2 regions of the Pseudomonas sp. LBUM1648 genome follow, and region 2 is predicted to be linked to the other one. Evidence: riboswitches for the same ligand, from Rfam matches in the RefSeq annotation. Region 2 holds a riboswitch; the other holds the start of a gene.

Region 1 (7,837 bases), 1.7 Mb from region 2:
GACGGCAGCGAGCATGCCGCCCTGGAACTGGTAATAGTCGTTGGAATCGAGCAAGTCGTGCTCCCGGTTGTCCTGGTTTTGCAGAACCGCTTGTACCTGACTCAGGCGCTGGACGAATTGTTCGCGAGCATTGGTGCCCTCATCAGAACCGCCATAAGCGTAGGCGCCCCAGTTCAGGTAAACCTCAGCGAGATCTTCGCGACTCTGCCACAAACGACCGTCGATGGCGCCCTGCACGCCCGCGCCGTAGGCACCCGGTTTGGCGCCGAAGATTCGCCACCCGGCCTGACGCCGCGCGGCCTCTTCATCCAGACCCGATTGCAACAGAGCCTCACGCTCGGCGCGCACCTTGGCGGCCAACGGGTTGAGATCATCCGGCTCGTCCAGCGCAGCCACCGCTTGCACGGCCGCATCGAACAAACGAATCAGGTTGGCAAACGCATCGCGGAAGAATCCTGAAACTCGCAACGTCACGTCGACCCGTGGTCGGTCCAGCAAACTCAGCGGCAGAATCTCGAAATCATCGACGCGCTGACTGCCGGTGGCCCACACCGGCCGCACGCCCATCAGCGCCATGGCCTGGGCGATATCATCGCCACCGGTGCGCATGGTCGCGGTGCCCCACACCGACAGGCCTAGCTGACGCAAGTGATCGCCGTGATCCTGCAAGTGCCGTTCGAGAATCAGCGTGGCCGACTGGAAACCGATGCGCCACGCGGTGGTGGTCGGCAGGTTGCGCACGTCGACCGAGTAGAAGTTGCGGCCGGTGGGCAATACGTCGAGACGACCGCGACTTGGCGCGCCGCTCGGGCCGGCGGGGACGAAACGGCCGCTGAGGGCATCGAGCAATCCGCGCATTTCCGCCGGGCCACAGGCGTCCAGGCGAGGGGCGACAACTTCACGCAGGTTGTCGATGATGGCGCTGACTTGCCCCCAACCCGCTTCCTGTAGGAGTGAGCCTGCTCGCGATAGCGGTGTTTCTGTGGAAGAGATGTCAGCTGACATAACGCCTTCGCGAGCAGGCTCACTCTTACAGGGGTTGTGCAGTGTCTTTGCGATCAACTCAGTGGCGAACAACTCCAGGCGCTCGCGGGTATCGCCGGCAGTACGCCAGACTTCATCGCTGACCGCTTGCAGTTCAACAGGACGCGGGCCCGTCCACGGATCAGCCAGTGCGCAATCAAGCGGATCAAAACCCAACTCAAACGCCTTGGCCAACGCCCGCAGCAGACTCGACTGCGCACCTTTGCCGTCGCCCCGAGGAATGCGCAGCAGCGCCAGCAAGGTATCGATGCGCAACCGCCCGCTCGGCGATTCGCCAAAGATGTGCAGGCCATCGCGGATCTGCGATTCCTTCAGATCACACAAATAGGTGTCGAGACGCGGCAGCCAGATCGCCGCATCGGCGTCGCTGTCCAGCGCCGCGTCGAGTTGCAGTTCACGGTCGATCTGCGTGTCACGCACCAGTTGCAGAATGTCCCGTTGCAACTCGCGGGCACGACGCGGATCAAGCAGTTGCGCCTCGTAATATTCGTCCGCCAGCAGTTCCAGATTACGCAGCGGCCCATAGGTTTCGGCGCGAGTCAGTGGCGGCATCAGGTGGTCGATGATCACCGCTTGCGTGCGCCGTTTGGCCTGGGCGCCCTCGCCCGGATCGTTGACGATAAATGGGTAGATGTTTGGCAGCGGCCCGAGCAACGCATCCGGCCAGCAGTTTTCCGACAGCCCCACGCCTTTGCCCGGCAGCCATTCGAGGTTGCCGTGCTTGCCGACGTGGATCACACCGTGGGCGCCGTAGGTGTTGCGCAGCCAGAAATAGAACGCCAGATAACCGTGGGGCGGCACCAGATCCGGGTCGTGATAGACCGCACTCGGATCGACCTGATAACCCCGCGCCGGCTGGATGCCAACGAAGGTCAGGCCAAAGCGCAGGCCGGCGATCATCATTCGCCCGTCGCGATACATCGGATCGTTTTGCGGCGAGCCCCAACGCGCGACTACCGCAGCGCGATTGGCCTCGGGGAGCGCGTTGAACATCAACAGATAGTCGTCCATCGCCAGACTTTGCTGGCATGGACGCAGATCAATCGTGTCGAGATCGTTGCTGACGCCGCCGAGCAATTGCTGAATCAACTCGGTGCCGGTATCCGGCAACTCTGCCGTGACCGGATAACCCTCAGCTTGCAATGCGCGAAGGATATTCAGCGCCGCCGCCGGCGTGTCGAGGCCGACGCCGTTACCGATGCGTCCGTCGCGGGTCGGGTAGTTGGCGAGAATCAGTGCAATCCGTTTCTCGGCATTCGGCACCCGGGCCAGATCGATCCAGCGGCGCGCCAGTTCGGCGACGAAATCCATGCGCTCGGGTTGCGCCCGATAGCAGACCACATCGGACTGGCTGCGCTCGCTGCGCCAGGCCAGATCCTTGAAACTGATCGGCCGACTGATGATGCGCCCGTCAAGTTCCGGCAAGGCAATGTGCATTGCCAGATCGCGAGGGCCGAGGCCCTGCTCGCTATCACGCCAGCCGGGTTCGTTGTCCTGGGCGCAGATCGCCTGAATCACCGGAATGTTGCGACGAAACGGCCGCAGATCCGGTGCTTCAGGACTGGATTGAGCAAAACCGGTGGTGTTGAGAATCACCCCCGCCTCGACTTCATCCAGCCAATCCTCGACCACCGAGAGGCAGCCGGGCTCTTTCAAACTGGCTACCGCGATCGGCAACGGATTCAATCCCGCTGCTTGCAAACGCTGGCAGAAAACATCGATGAACGCCGTGTTCGCCGCTTGCAGATGCGAGCGGTAAAACAGCACCGCCGCCACCGGTTGCTCGGGCAGCCATTCGGCTTGCCAGTCACTCAGTGCGGCGGAGGTTTTTTGCGGATGGTAAATCGCCGTGCGCGGCAGGGTTTGCGGCTCGCCCCAGGTGTAATCACGGGCCAGCCAACGGTTGGCCAGACAGCTGAAGAAATCCAGCGCGTTGCCCATGCCGCCCTGGCGCAAGAACTGCCAGAGCCGGTCGCGATCCTCGGCTGCGACGGTGCTCAGATCGCTGAGTTCCGGATCGGGGCGATCGCAGCCCGGGACCATGATCACCTGCACGCCACGCTCGGCGAGCTCGACCAAACGCTCGACACCGTAGCGCCAATACGCAATGCCGCCGTGCAGCGAGATCAGAATCACCTTGGCATGGCGCAACACTTCGTCGACGTACAAATCGACCGAGGCGTGATTCTGCACCTGCATCGGGTTGGCCAGACGCAGGCTCGGATAATCCTCGGGCAACTGCTGCGCGGCTTCGGCGAGCAGCGCCAGGCTGGAGTCGCCGCTGCACAGGATCACCAGCTCGGCGGGGGTTTGGCCAAGGTCGGCAATGTTGTCATCCGACACGAAACCGCCGGGCTGGGTCCTGAGCAGGTGCATGGCTTAAACGCTAAGCGCAGCGCGCAGTTGCGCTTCGAGTTGAGCGGCGTCGAGTTCCTGACCGATCAGCACCAGACGCGTGACGCGCGCTTCTTCGGCGCCCCACTGACGGTCGAAATGCTTGTCGAAACGCGTGCCCACGCCTTGAATCAGCAAGCGCATCGGCTTGTTCGGGATCGCTGCAAACCCCTTCACGCGCAGGATGCCGTGCTGGACCACCAGTTGCGTCAGGGCGTCGAGCAGCAGGCTTTCGTCGGCTTGCGGCAGCTCGATGGAGATCGAATCGAAAGCGTCGTGATCGTGGTCATCATGGTCGTCGTCACCGTCGTGGTGGTGATCGTGATGGCTGTGGCGGCTGTCGATGTGTTCTTCGGAACCGGCGCCGAGGCCGATCAGCACGTCCAGCGGCAGGCGACCGTTGCTGGCTTCGACGATTTTGACTGCTGGCGGCAGTTCTTCGGCGACTTCAAGGCGTACGCGCGCAAGGTCTTCCGGGCTGGTCTGATCGGCCTTGTTGAGGATGACCAGATCGGCGCTGGCCAGTTGGTCGGCGAACAGCTCGTGCAGCGGCGATTCGTGGTCCAGGTTCGGGTCGAGTTTGCGCTGGGCGTCGACCTGATCCGGGAACGCGGCGAAGGTGCCAGCAGCCACGGCCGGGCTGTCGACCACGGTGATCACCGCGTCAACGGTGCAGGCGCTGCGGATTTCCGGCCATTGGAAGGCTTGTACCAGTGGTTTTGGCAGGGCCAGACCGGAGGTTTCGATGAGGATGTGGTCGAGGTCGCCGCGACGGGCAACCAGTTCGCGCATCACCGGGAAGAACTCTTCCTGAACGGTGCAGCACAGGCAGCCGTTGGCCAGTTCGTAAACGCGGCCGGTGGCTTCTTCTTCGGTGCAACCGATGGTGCATTGCTTGAGGATCTCACCATCGATGCCCAGCTCGCCGAACTCGTTGACGATCACCGCGATGCGGCGGCCCTGAGCGTTGTCGAGCATGTGCCGCAGCAACGTGGTTTTGCCCGAGCCGAGGAAGCCGGTGACGATGGTGACGGGGAGTTTGGCCAGTGTTTTCATCGGATGCCCTTTGGCAAGGTGGCGGGCATACGGGACGAGAACCGGCAACGCGAGCACGCGCCGGAAGCATTCGCCACCGGATCACCCCGCCCGGTTGTAGTGAGAATCTGTGACGAGGCAGGTCTCCTGGCTGACGGTGTTCAGGCGTTGGGGCCTGGCGTTTGCTGCGCCTTCCCGCTGGCGCCCTTTTGCAGGGGCTGGCAGTGGCGTGGCAGCGAACATCACCGTTCACAGTTGCGGGGGCAGCCGCGGCTTTGACCGCGTTCCCTTCTTAGCTTCGGCACGCGCCGAAGAACCTCGAAAGCGCAAGGCTACGCATGGCTTGCTTATGGGTCAATGTTTGGTTTGGGGGCATATCCGTTGCTGCGGGTGTTGCTGATTAGGGTTCCGCCCTTACGGCGGGTCACTTTTTCCAGACGCCGAAAAAGTAACCAAAAAGGCTGCCCCCTGACGTACGGCACTTCGCCTAGGCTCAGTGTTCCCTCGCTACGGTGTCCATCCGGGGGCATCGCCTACGGTTTGCTTCGCTGCACCTCCTCTCGATGGATGCGGCTTCGCCGCACGGCGCTGCGCGCCAACCCCCCGGATGAACACCTTCGCTCGGCCTGCCGATGGGCTGAAGAGCAAGATCAAAAGCCAAAGCCAAAGCCAAAGCCAAAGCCAAAGCCAAAACAGATCAAAAGATCGCAGCTTCGGAAGCTCGCAAGGAATGAGTACACCCACCAGAGCTTGGTCGGCTGTCAGGCCGCCATCGCTGGCAAGCCAGCTCCCACAGGGATTGGGTACATTTGATAGAGATTGGTCGGCTCGTAGGCCGCCATCGCCAGCAGGCTGGCTCCCACAGTTTCGAGCCGCGCGAACCCTGCGGCGCATGCCGCCCCACTCAACACAATGAGCGTTAGCTCGAGTACCGCTCTTGACCTAAAACGCCCGTCGGCAGGCTGAGCGGAGGGATTGATCCGGGGGTGGGAGCGCAGCGACCGTTTGGCGAAGCCAAACACATCGAAAGGAGGTGCAGCGAAGCAAACCGGAAGCGATGCGCCCGGATCAATCCCGGAGCGAAGGAACCCGAGCCACAGCGAGGGCCGAACGTCAGGGCACAGACCTTTGGTTACTTTGGGGCGTTTGCCAAAGTGACCCGCCGTAAGGGCGGAACCGTAATAAGCCATCACCGCAGCAACGGATATGCCCCCATTCAATTGACTCAAATCCCCCCAACATGCTCTCCTACGCAACTTGTTACGGGTGCCCTTCACAGGGTGAAACGGGAAACCGGTGAATCATGTGCTTTACTCTAAAGCCATGTCAGTCCGGTGCTGCCCCCGCAACGGTAAGCGAGAGAAGCGTCGAATCCACTGTGCCATGACGGCATGGGAAGGTGACGCTTGCAGGTCGGCCTGACGCCAACCCCTCGTGAGCCCGGAGACCGGCCCGCAACACACAGTGCGCACTTGCGTCGCTGAACATAACAAACCCGCGGTGGGCGGGCGCTGTTCGAACCCCTGCGTGCCCGATTCGCAGGGGTTTTCATGCGCTCTATTACCCCGCTGACATTCCAGAGGGAAGCGCCATGTCGATCATCAGCAGCACCGGCAGCAACACGGATAAAATCGCCAGCACCAGCACCCTGAGCCAACGCCTGACCGCCGCCATCTTCGCGTCGATCCTCGGCGCCAGCCTGGTTTACTTCGCCGGTTTCTCGCACATCGAAGCAGTGCACAACGCCGCCCACGATACCCGCCACAGCGCCGCGTTCCCGTGCCACTGAGACCTGCCGACATGATCAAGCGAATTGCGCAAACCGCAGGTTTCACCGGTCTTCTGGCCGCCCTGCTCCTTACGCTGCTGCAAAGTTTCTGGGTTTCGCCGCTGATTCTGCAGGCCGAGACCTACGAAAAATCCGAACCGGCGGCTGAGGTTCACGAACACGCTGCCGGTGCCACTGCCCATACTCACGATGCTGAAGCGTGGGAGCCGGAAGACGGCTGGCAGCGCGTGGTATCGACCACCGGCGGCAATCTGGTAGTGGCCGTGGGTTTTGCCCTGATGCTTGCCGGCCTGTACACCCTGCGTGCACCGACCAAAACTTCGCAAGGTCTGCTCTGGGGTCTGGCCGGTTACGCTACGTTCGTTCTGGCACCGACCCTGGGCTTGCCGCCTGAATTGCCAGGCACTGCTGCGGCGGATCTGGCTTCCCGGCAGCTCTGGTGGATCAGCACTGCCGCCTCCACCGCCGCAGGTCTGGCGTTGATCGCGTTCAGCCGTCACTGGCTGATGAAGATCCTCGGTGTGGCGATCCTTGCAGTGCCGCATGTGATTGGCGCCCCGCAACCGGAAGTGCATTCGATGCTGGCGCCAGAAGCCCTCGAAGCACAGTTCAAAATCGCTTCGCAGTTGACCAACGTAGCGTTCTGGCTGGCCTTGGGCCTGATCAGTGCCTGGTTGTTCCGCCGCAAAAGCGATGGCCACTACCACGCATGACGAATAACCGCGCAGCGCCGACTTTCGTGGTCGGTCTGGGCTGCCAGCGCGGCTGCCCCGCCAGCACGCTGCGCGCGTTACTCGATCAAGCCTTGCAGGCCCATCGCATCGAACTGGAAGCAGTCAAAGCCCTGGCCAGTATCGACTTGAAGCGTGATGAGCCGGGCTTACAAGAACTCGCCGCACAATTGGCCTTGCCGTTGCTGTACTTCAGCAGTGAACAATTGGCCAGTTACCAGCAACAGCTCAGTCACCACTCGCAGATCGCCTATGAACGCACCGGTTGCTATGGAGTAGCGGAAAGTGCGGCGTTGGCACTGGCTGAACAACTGATTCAGGCACCGGCCAAACTGCTGATCTCCCGGCAAAAGTACGCGCAGGCGACGCTCGCATTGGCCGGCGCCGCGTAAAATCCCGATAATCCCTGCCATCGATCATGAGCGATCTTCATCTGAAGCATTGCTGCGCCTCTTTTCCAAAGGATTCAACGATGACTGTTTACTTCATCGGCGCCGGCCCCGGCGACCCGGAACTGATCACTGTCAAAGGTCAGCGGCTGATCCGCAGTTGCCCGGTGATCATCTACGCAGGTTCGCTGGTGCCGGCGGCGGTGCTCGACGGTCATCAGGCAGAAACCGTGATAAACAGCGCCGAGCTGCATCTGGAACAGATCATCGACCTGATCAAAGCCGCCCATGCCAAGGGCCAGGATGTGGCGCGAGTACATTCCGGCGATCCGAGCCTGTATGGCGCGATTGGCGAGCAGATTCGCTATTTGCGTGAGCTGGATATTCCGTTCGAAATCATTCCAGGGGTGACGGCTACCGCCGCGTGCGCAGCATTGCTGGGTGCCGAACTGACT
Region 2 (7,837 bases):
GAAGGCATGGTGCTGACGCCGTTGTTGGTGGGTGACCGGATCGGCCTGCATCCAGTGGCGGTGATCTTTGCGATTCTGGCTGGCGGTGAGCTGTTCGGTTTCACCGGTGTACTGCTTGCGCTGCCGGTGGCGGCGGTGATTATGGTGCTGGTGCGCCACGTGCACGATTTGTACAAGGATTCCGACATCTATAGTGGTGTCGACGAACCCGAGTTGTAACTTCATCATGGGCGGCCCGGCATTGTGCCGGGTTGGCCCGTGTTTTGCGGGCACTACTGGCACGGCAGCGTCAGAGAATCTGCCATAAAACCAGTGTGTTAACGCAAACCTTTGATTTTGCTTGGACTCTGTCGCATTGTGCGCTCAGCTTCACGGGTATAAACTTCGCAAACTTTACACAGAGGCCACTAACGGTTCCTTGAGAACTGTTCAGTCAGCATGAAACCGATTCAGCTGCCCCTAGGTGTGCGTCTGCGTGACGACGCCACCTTCATCAACTACTACCCAGGCGCCAATGCCGCTGCACTCGGCTATGTCGAGCGCCTATGCGAAGCCGACGCCGGCTGGACAGAAAGCCTGATCTACCTGTGGGGCAAACATGGCGTAGGGCGCACGCATCTGTTGCAGGCAGCGTGTCTGCGTTTCGAGCAGATGGGTGAGCCGGCGGTTTACCTGCCTCTGGCGGAGTTGATGGATCGCGGCGTCGAGATTCTCGACAACCTCGAGCAGTACGAGCTGGTTTGCCTGGATGACTTGCAGGTGATTGCCGGCAAGGCTGACTGGGAAGAGGCGATGTTTCATCTGTTCAACCGCCTGCGTGACAGCGGTCGGCGTCTGCTGATCGCGGCATCCACTTCGCCGCGTGAACTGCCGGTCAAACTGGCTGACTTGAAATCACGCCTGACCCTGGCGCTGATATTCCAGATGCGCCCACTCTCCGATGAAGACAAGCTGCGTGCCCTGCAATTGCGTGCATCGCGTCGTGGTCTGCACCTGACCGATGAAGTCGGGCATTTTATTTTGACCCGCGGGACCCGCAGCATGAGCGCATTGTTCGACTTGCTCGAACAGCTCGATCAGGCCTCTTTGCAGGCTCAGCGCAAGCTGACAATTCCCTTCCTCAAAGAAACGCTAGGCTGGTAAATCCAAGGCTTTCAGCGGGTTTCGGCATATTTCAGGCGCCAGAAAATCCGCTTTCCTGCACGTTGTGCAGGCCGCGTTTCGATTCAAATGGGCTTAAGCGCTTAGATGTAAACGAGAAACCGAGAAGTCACAAAAAGATCGATTGAATTTGCAAATGAGGTTGATAGCGGGCATAGTCTCGGCTTCTTTACAACTATCAGCCACGGTCGTGCCCATGCTAAAGCGCTTCGCACCCCTCGTGCCTCTCGCACTCGTCACCCTGTTGTACGGTTGTGCTGCTCATTCTCCAGTCCAAGAGCAGCCTCAACAGGTTAAAAATTCTGCCACTGCCCAGTCTTCTGTTATTTACCAGGAAGAGCTGGACACCGAAAAAGAACTGTCGGACTTCAACAAGAAGCCGTACGAGCTTCCGGTTCTGGCTGACAGCATCCTCGAACGCGGCATGTCCCTGATCGGTACCCGTTACCGTTTCGGCGGTACCTCCGAAGCCGGTTTCGATTGCAGCGGTTTCATCGGCTATCTGTTCCGCGAAGAAGCCGGCATGAACCTGCCACGCTCCACCCGCGAAATGATCAACGTGGATGCTCCGCTGGTATCGCGTAGCAATCTCGAGCCGGGCGATCTGCTGTTCTTCGCCACCAACGGTCGTCGCGGTCGTGTCAGTCACGCCGGGATCTACCTGGGTGACAATCAGTTCATTCACTCCAGCAGTCGTCGCAGCGGCGGTGTTCGCATAGACAGCCTGGGTGACAGTTACTGGAGCAAGACCTTCATCGAAGCCAAACGTGCTTTGGCGAACGCTCCTACTGTAGTGACTGCTCGCAAGTAATCTTCCCGTTGTCGCCGCATTCGCGGCGACAAAAACGGCTTCCGGTAACGGAGTAGACCTATACTTTACAAGGTGAAGTTAAAGTCTTACTTGAAGTTTGCCGCGTAGCCGCTAGAATCCTGAATCTATATTGATGGCAAACCGCCTGCGTGCCACGCAGGCGGTTTTGTTTTCTGTCCATTCGGCAGAGAAAGCCGCAGCCAGATCAGGATGTTCTGCTTATGACCATGTCGGCCCGCCTCGCATTGATGTTCTTCGCAGCGCTACTCAGCGCCTGCGCCAGTCGTACGCCGCCGCCTGCGCCAGTGGTTCGCGCGCCGGTGGTGTTCGGGCCTTCCCAGGCCTTTTCTCCTGCTGCTGAAGACGTGCTGTTCCGTGCGCTCGGCCTGGTCGGCACGCCTTATCGCTGGGGCGGCAATACACCGGACTCGGGATTTGATTGCAGTGGGCTAATCGGCTTCGTCTACCGTGATGCTGCCGGTATTTCTCTGCCGCGCTCCACGCGCGAGCTGATCCTCATGCAGGCGCCGAATGTCGGTAAGGAAGGATTGCAGACCGGTGATCTGATCTTCTTCGCCACCAATGGTGGTTCGCAGGTCAGTCATGCGGGGATTTACGTCGGGGAAGGGCGCTTCGTGCATGCGCCGGCAACTGGCGGCACGGTGAAGCTCGATAGCCTGTCGAAGGCGTATTGGCAGAAGGCGTATTTGAGTGCCAAGCGTGTGTTGCAGCCTGAGCATTTGGCGCGTAATCCGTAATTCAAGCAGCACATCACCCAATGTAGGAGTGAGCTTGCTCGCGATAGCATCGTGTCAGTCGACATCATCGTTGACTGAAACACCGTTATCGCGAGCAGGCTCACTCCTGCAGTTGTTTTGGGGCAGGTCAAATTATTTGGTAGAAGAAACGCGCCAAACCTTGTTCCCCACATCATCCGCCACCAGCAAGCCACCTTGCTGGTCGATCACTACGCCTACCGGGCGACCCAGTGCGTTCTCGTCCTTGTCGAGGAAACCGGTCAGCACATCCACCGGTTGGCCCGTTGGCTTGCCTGCCGCAAACGGCACGAAAATCACTTTATAGCCGCTGTGCGGTTTACGGTTCCACGAACCATGCTGGCCGATGAACGCGCCTTCCTTGAACTGCGCCGGCAGGGTGTTGCCCTCGGCGAACGTCAGACCCAACGAAGCGGTGTGCGGGCCGACGGCGTAGTCCGGAGAGATGGCTTTGGCGACCAGGTCAGGATTCTGCGGCTCCACCCGCACATCGACGTGCTGGCCGTAATAGCTGAACGGCCAACCATAGAAGCCGCCATCCTTGACCGAGGTAATGTAGTCCGGCACCAGATCGCTGCCGATCTCGTCACGTTCGTTGACGGCTGTCCACAGCGCGCCACTGGTGGGCTCCCACGCCAGGCCGTTAGGGTTGCGAATGCCCGAGGCAAAGATCCGGTGATTGCCGGTCGCCCGGTCCACTTCCCAGATCGCCGCGCGACCTTCTTCCTGATCCATGCCGTTTTCGCCGACGTTGCTGTTCGAGCCGACGGTGACGTACAGCTTGCTGCCGTCCTTGCTGGCGATAACGTTTTTCGTCCAGTGGTGATTCAGCGTGCCACCGGGCAGATCCGTGACCTTGATCGGCTGTGTCTTGATCTCGGTCGCACCGGCTTCGTAGTTGAAGCGCAGCAAACGATCGGTGTCGGCGACATACAGATCATTGCCAACCAGGGTCATGCCGAACGGCGAGTTGAGGTTTTGCAGAAACACCGTGCGGGTTTCAGCTACGCCGTCGTGGTCGGCATCACGCAGCAACGTAATGCGATTCGGGCTTGGTACGCCGGCTCCGGCCTTGCCCATGACTTGCTTCATCACCCAGCCTCGAACGCCTTTGCTGTCGTCAGGTTTCGGCGGGGCGTTGGTTTCTGCCACCAACACGTCGCCATTGGGCAGCACGTAGAGCCAGCGCGGATGATCGAGGCCTTCGGCAAACGCAGCCACTTGTGTGCCTGCCGCGGCAGTCGGTTTTGCGCCCTCGGGCCAGCCGATCGCCGGGGCGATATTCACCGTCGGGATCAGGGTTTTATTCGGTTCAGGCAGTTTCGGTGACGGGCCGGTGCCGTCGGTGACTTGCAGGCTGGAGGATTCACCACAGGCGGCGAGCCCTCCGGCGAGAGCGATGACGAGAGCGAGCTGGGACTTGCGCATTACTGATCTTCCCTATGAATGCATTGACCTAATCATAGAGAAGCGCGCAAGCCCGATGGTTCAACTGCTCAACCGCGGGCCTCTTTGAACAGCACGGCGATGCCCGGGTGATAGTTGCCGGCTTCACTGCGCAACTTGCGGTAGGCATAGGGGAAATACCAGGCGACGGCGCAGGTGTGTTCCTTCTGTAGGTCGTCGACCATGTCCTGCAGTTCTTCGGGGCTGGCGCTGTGCTGGGCTTTTTGCGGCGCGACAAACAGGCAGCCGAGCTTGAGGTCGCTGGCGAAGCTGATGCGTTTGGCGTCGCTGGTGATTTCCAGCAGGGCTTGGGTCAGGTTGAGGTTGTTGACCCGAGGCCAGCGTTGCGTGGCCTGAATGTAAGCGCGGTCTTCGCTGCCAGCGAGGAACAGATCGGCGCGGGCATTGCGTTCGCCTTCTTCGTTCTGCTTGCGCGTGGCCGTCTGTTCAAGCGTAACCAGTTCGGCCATCCAGGCTGCCGCCGAGAGCAGCCCTAGATTGGCTTTTTCGTCATGCCAGTAGGGCGTGTCGCTGTCGCCGCGCACGGCGTTGTAACGGTCGATACAGTCAAACCAGCGTTCCAGCACCGGACGCAGAAATTCCAGGCGCGGGTTGCTGATGATCATGCCTTGCATGTGGCTCACCTTATTCTTGTGTGATGTGAGATTGTGGCTCTTTGATATCACTCTTGAGACTGTGGCACAAGATTGGCGTCAGATAATTGATCGGCGGCAGTTATTCGCCCGTTGGCCCCCTCTTTAATTGACGCTCCACCCCCAACCCTCTAACCTTCGCGGCTTGTTTCAGGTGCTCTGTGGCTTGCGTCGACAGAGTGAAACAGGGAAGCCGGTGAGGGTTGTCTTCAGAGCAAGTACGACCACGATCCCGGCGCTGCCCCCGCAACGGTAAATGAGTGAAAACTGCGTCTTGTGCCACTGCTCAACAGCGGGAAGGCGCGCAGTCCGGCGAACGCCGCTCATGAGCCCGGAGACCGGCCTGATCCATCCAGCGGCATCACGGTGGGCGATGCCAGGCTTTTTGCCGTCTATTCTTGTGCCTGCCCGCCGTTATCCAGCCTCAACGGAGAGCTCCCCCATGACTGATTCCCCCGAGCGTGACGAACGCCATCTGGCGCGTATGCAGCGCAAAAAAGCCGTGATCGATGAACGCATCGCCAACTCGCCTGACGAGTGCGGCCTGGTGCTGGTCCTGACCGGCAACGGCAAAGGCAAAAGCAGTTCGGCGTTCGGCATGCTCGCCCGCGCCATGGGCCACGGCATGCAGTGCGGCGTGGTGCAGTTCATCAAGGGACGCCACAGCACGGGCGAAGAGTTGTTCTTTCGCCGCTTCCCCGAGCAAGTGCGTTTCCACGTCATGGGCGAGGGCTTCACTTGGGAAACCCAGGATCGTCAGCGCGACATCGCCGCCGCCGAAGCCGCGTGGGAAGTGTCCCGTGAACTGCTGCGCGATCCGTCGATCGGTCTGGTGGTGCTGGATGAATTGAACATTGCCCTCAAGCACGGCTACCTCGATCTTGATCAGGTGCTCAGCGACTTGCAGGCGCGTCCGCCGATGCAGCATGTGATCGTCACCGGTCGCGGCGCCAAGCCGGAAATGATCGAGATGGGCGACACCGTCACCGAAATGGGCATGCTCAAACACGCTTTTCAGGCTGGCATCAAAGCGCAAAAAGGCGTCGAACTTTGAATCAACCACGTCACTGCCCGGCGGTACTGATCGCCGCGCCGGCCTCCGGTCAGGGCAAGACCACCGTCACCGCCGCGCTGGCCCGTTTGCATCGCAATCAGGGGCGCAAGGTGCGCGTGTTCAAGTGCGGGCCGGACTTTCTCGATCCGATGATTCTCGAGCGCGCCAGCGGTGCGCCGGTGTATCAACTGGACATGTGGATGGTTGGCGAGCAGGAGAGCCGTCGCCTGTTGTGGGAAGCCGCCGCTGAAGCTGATCTGATTCTGATTGAAGGCGTGATGGGCCTGTTCGACGGCACGCCGTCGAGCGCCGATCTGGCGCGGCATTTCGGCGTGCCGGTGCTCGGCGTGATCGACGGCACGGCCATGGCCCAGACCTTTGGTGCGTTGGCACTGGGCTTGGCGAAATATCAGCCGGATCTGCCATTCGCTGGCGTGTTGGCCAACCGGGTCGGCACATTGCGGCATGCGCAGTTGTTGGAAGGCAGCCTTACCGAAGGTTTGCGCTGGTATGGCGCGCTGTCCCGCGAGACCGGCATCGAACTGCCGAGCCGTCACCTCGGCCTGGTTCAGGCCAGTGAACTCAATGACCTCGATATGCGCCTGGACGCTGCTGCCGAAGCGCTTGCCAGCAGTTGCGAGGTAGCGCTGCCACCGGCCGTGGAATTTGCCGCGCCTGAGGTCATCACTGCAGAGCCGTTATTGAAAGGTGTACGAATTGCCATCGCCCGCGATGAAGCCTTTGCCTTCACCTATGGTGCGAGCCTCGATCTGCTGCGAGCGATGGGCGCCGAGTTGAGTTTCTTCTCGCCGATTCGCGACACGCAATTACCTGAGGCGGACAGCCTTTACCTGCCCGGCGGTTACCCGGAATTGCATCATGTGGCGCTGGCGCAGAACACCGCGATGCTCGACGCGATTCGCGCACACCATGCGGCGGGCAAACCGTTGCTCGCCGAGTGTGGCGGCATGCTGTATCTGCTCGATTCGTTGACCGACGTTGAAGGCACTCGTGCTGAACTGGTGGGGCTTCTGGCGGGTGATGCGGTGATGCAAAAGCGTCTCGCCGCACTGGCGCTGCAAGCGGTGGATCTGCCAGAAGGTTCGCTGCGCGGCCACACTTATCACCATTCCCTGACGACCACTGAATTGACGCCGATAGCCCGGGGCTTGAGCCCGAATGGCGGGCGCGGGGCTGAGGCGGTTTATCGGGAAGGGCGGATGACGGCTTCGTATGTGCATTTTTATTTCCCGTCGAATCCTGCGGCTATCGCGGCACTATTTGCGGCTGACTCCGAAGTCGCCTTCGCGAGCAGGCTCGCTCCCACAGTTGAAACGGTGGTGACTGAAGAAATGCGATCCCTTGTGGGAGCGAGCCTGCTCGCGAAAGGGCCATGACAGACAACGCATTTTCCGAAGCCGAACGCGCAGCGGTCTACAAAGCCATCGCCGAACGCCGCGACATGCGCCACTTCACCGGTGGCACCGTCGCGCCCGAACTGCTGAGCCGCTTGCTCGAAGCCGCGCACCAGGCGCCAAGCGTCGGCCTGATGCAGCCGTGGCGATTCATCCGCATCAGCGACCGTACCCTGCGCGGGCAGATCCAGAATCTGGTGGAAGAAGAGCGCATCCGCACTGCCGAAGCGCTCGGCGAGCGCAGCGATGAGTTCATGACACTCAAGGTCGAAGGCATCAATGATTGCGCGGAAGTGCTGGTCGCCGCGCTGATGGACGATCGAGAAAAACACATCTTCGGTCGCCGCACGCTGCCGGAAATGGACATGGCGTCGCTGTCCTGTGCGATCCAGAACCTTTGGCTGGCCTCGCGCGCCGAAGGCCTGGGCATGGGCTGGGTCTCGCTGTTCGAGCCGCAAGCGCTGGCTGATCTGTTGAAGCTACCGGCGGGGGCCAAGCCGTTGGCCGTTCTTTGTCTTGGC

The links. Region 2 has a riboswitch for cobalamin ahead of cobO (cob(I)yrinic acid a,c-diamide adenosyltransferase). Riboswitches for the same ligand answer to the same signal wherever they lie in the genome.
Region 1: it holds a riboswitch for cobalamin, as region 2 does, so the genes downstream of both, cobW (cobalamin biosynthesis protein CobW) here and cobO (cob(I)yrinic acid a,c-diamide adenosyltransferase) in region 2, are expected to answer to the same signal.

What each region holds. Positions count from the first base shown of each region.
Region 1 covers NZ_CP166808.1:3,593,530-3,601,366, forward strand. Annotated here, with positions in the region: gene cobN (cobaltochelatase subunit CobN) at 1-3,420, opposite strand, end outside; gene cobW (cobalamin biosynthesis protein CobW) at 3,424-4,494, opposite strand; cobalamin riboswitch at 4,594-4,809, opposite strand; cobalamin riboswitch at 5,721-5,943, shown strand; gene ACA043_RS16360 (CbtB domain-containing protein) at 6,065-6,262, shown strand; gene ACA043_RS16365 (CbtA family protein) at 6,274-6,975, shown strand; gene ACA043_RS16370 (cobalamin biosynthesis protein) at 6,972-7,385, shown strand; gene cobM (precorrin-4 C(11)-methyltransferase) at 7,466-7,837, shown strand, end outside.
Region 2 covers NZ_CP166808.1:1,861,177-1,869,013, forward strand. Annotated here, with positions in the region: gene ACA043_RS08535 (AI-2E family transporter) at 1-219, shown strand, start outside; gene hda (DnaA regulatory inactivator Hda) at 439-1,143, shown strand; gene ACA043_RS08545 (C40 family peptidase) at 1,358-1,972, shown strand; gene ACA043_RS08550 (C40 family peptidase) at 2,194-2,730, shown strand; gene ACA043_RS08555 (PQQ-dependent sugar dehydrogenase) at 2,863-4,176, opposite strand; gene ACA043_RS08560 (hypothetical protein) at 4,245-4,829, opposite strand; cobalamin riboswitch at 4,983-5,208, shown strand; gene cobO (cob(I)yrinic acid a,c-diamide adenosyltransferase) at 5,290-5,901, shown strand; gene ACA043_RS08570 (cobyrinic acid a,c-diamide synthase CobB) at 5,898-7,298, shown strand; gene bluB (5,6-dimethylbenzimidazole synthase) at 7,295-7,837, shown strand, end outside.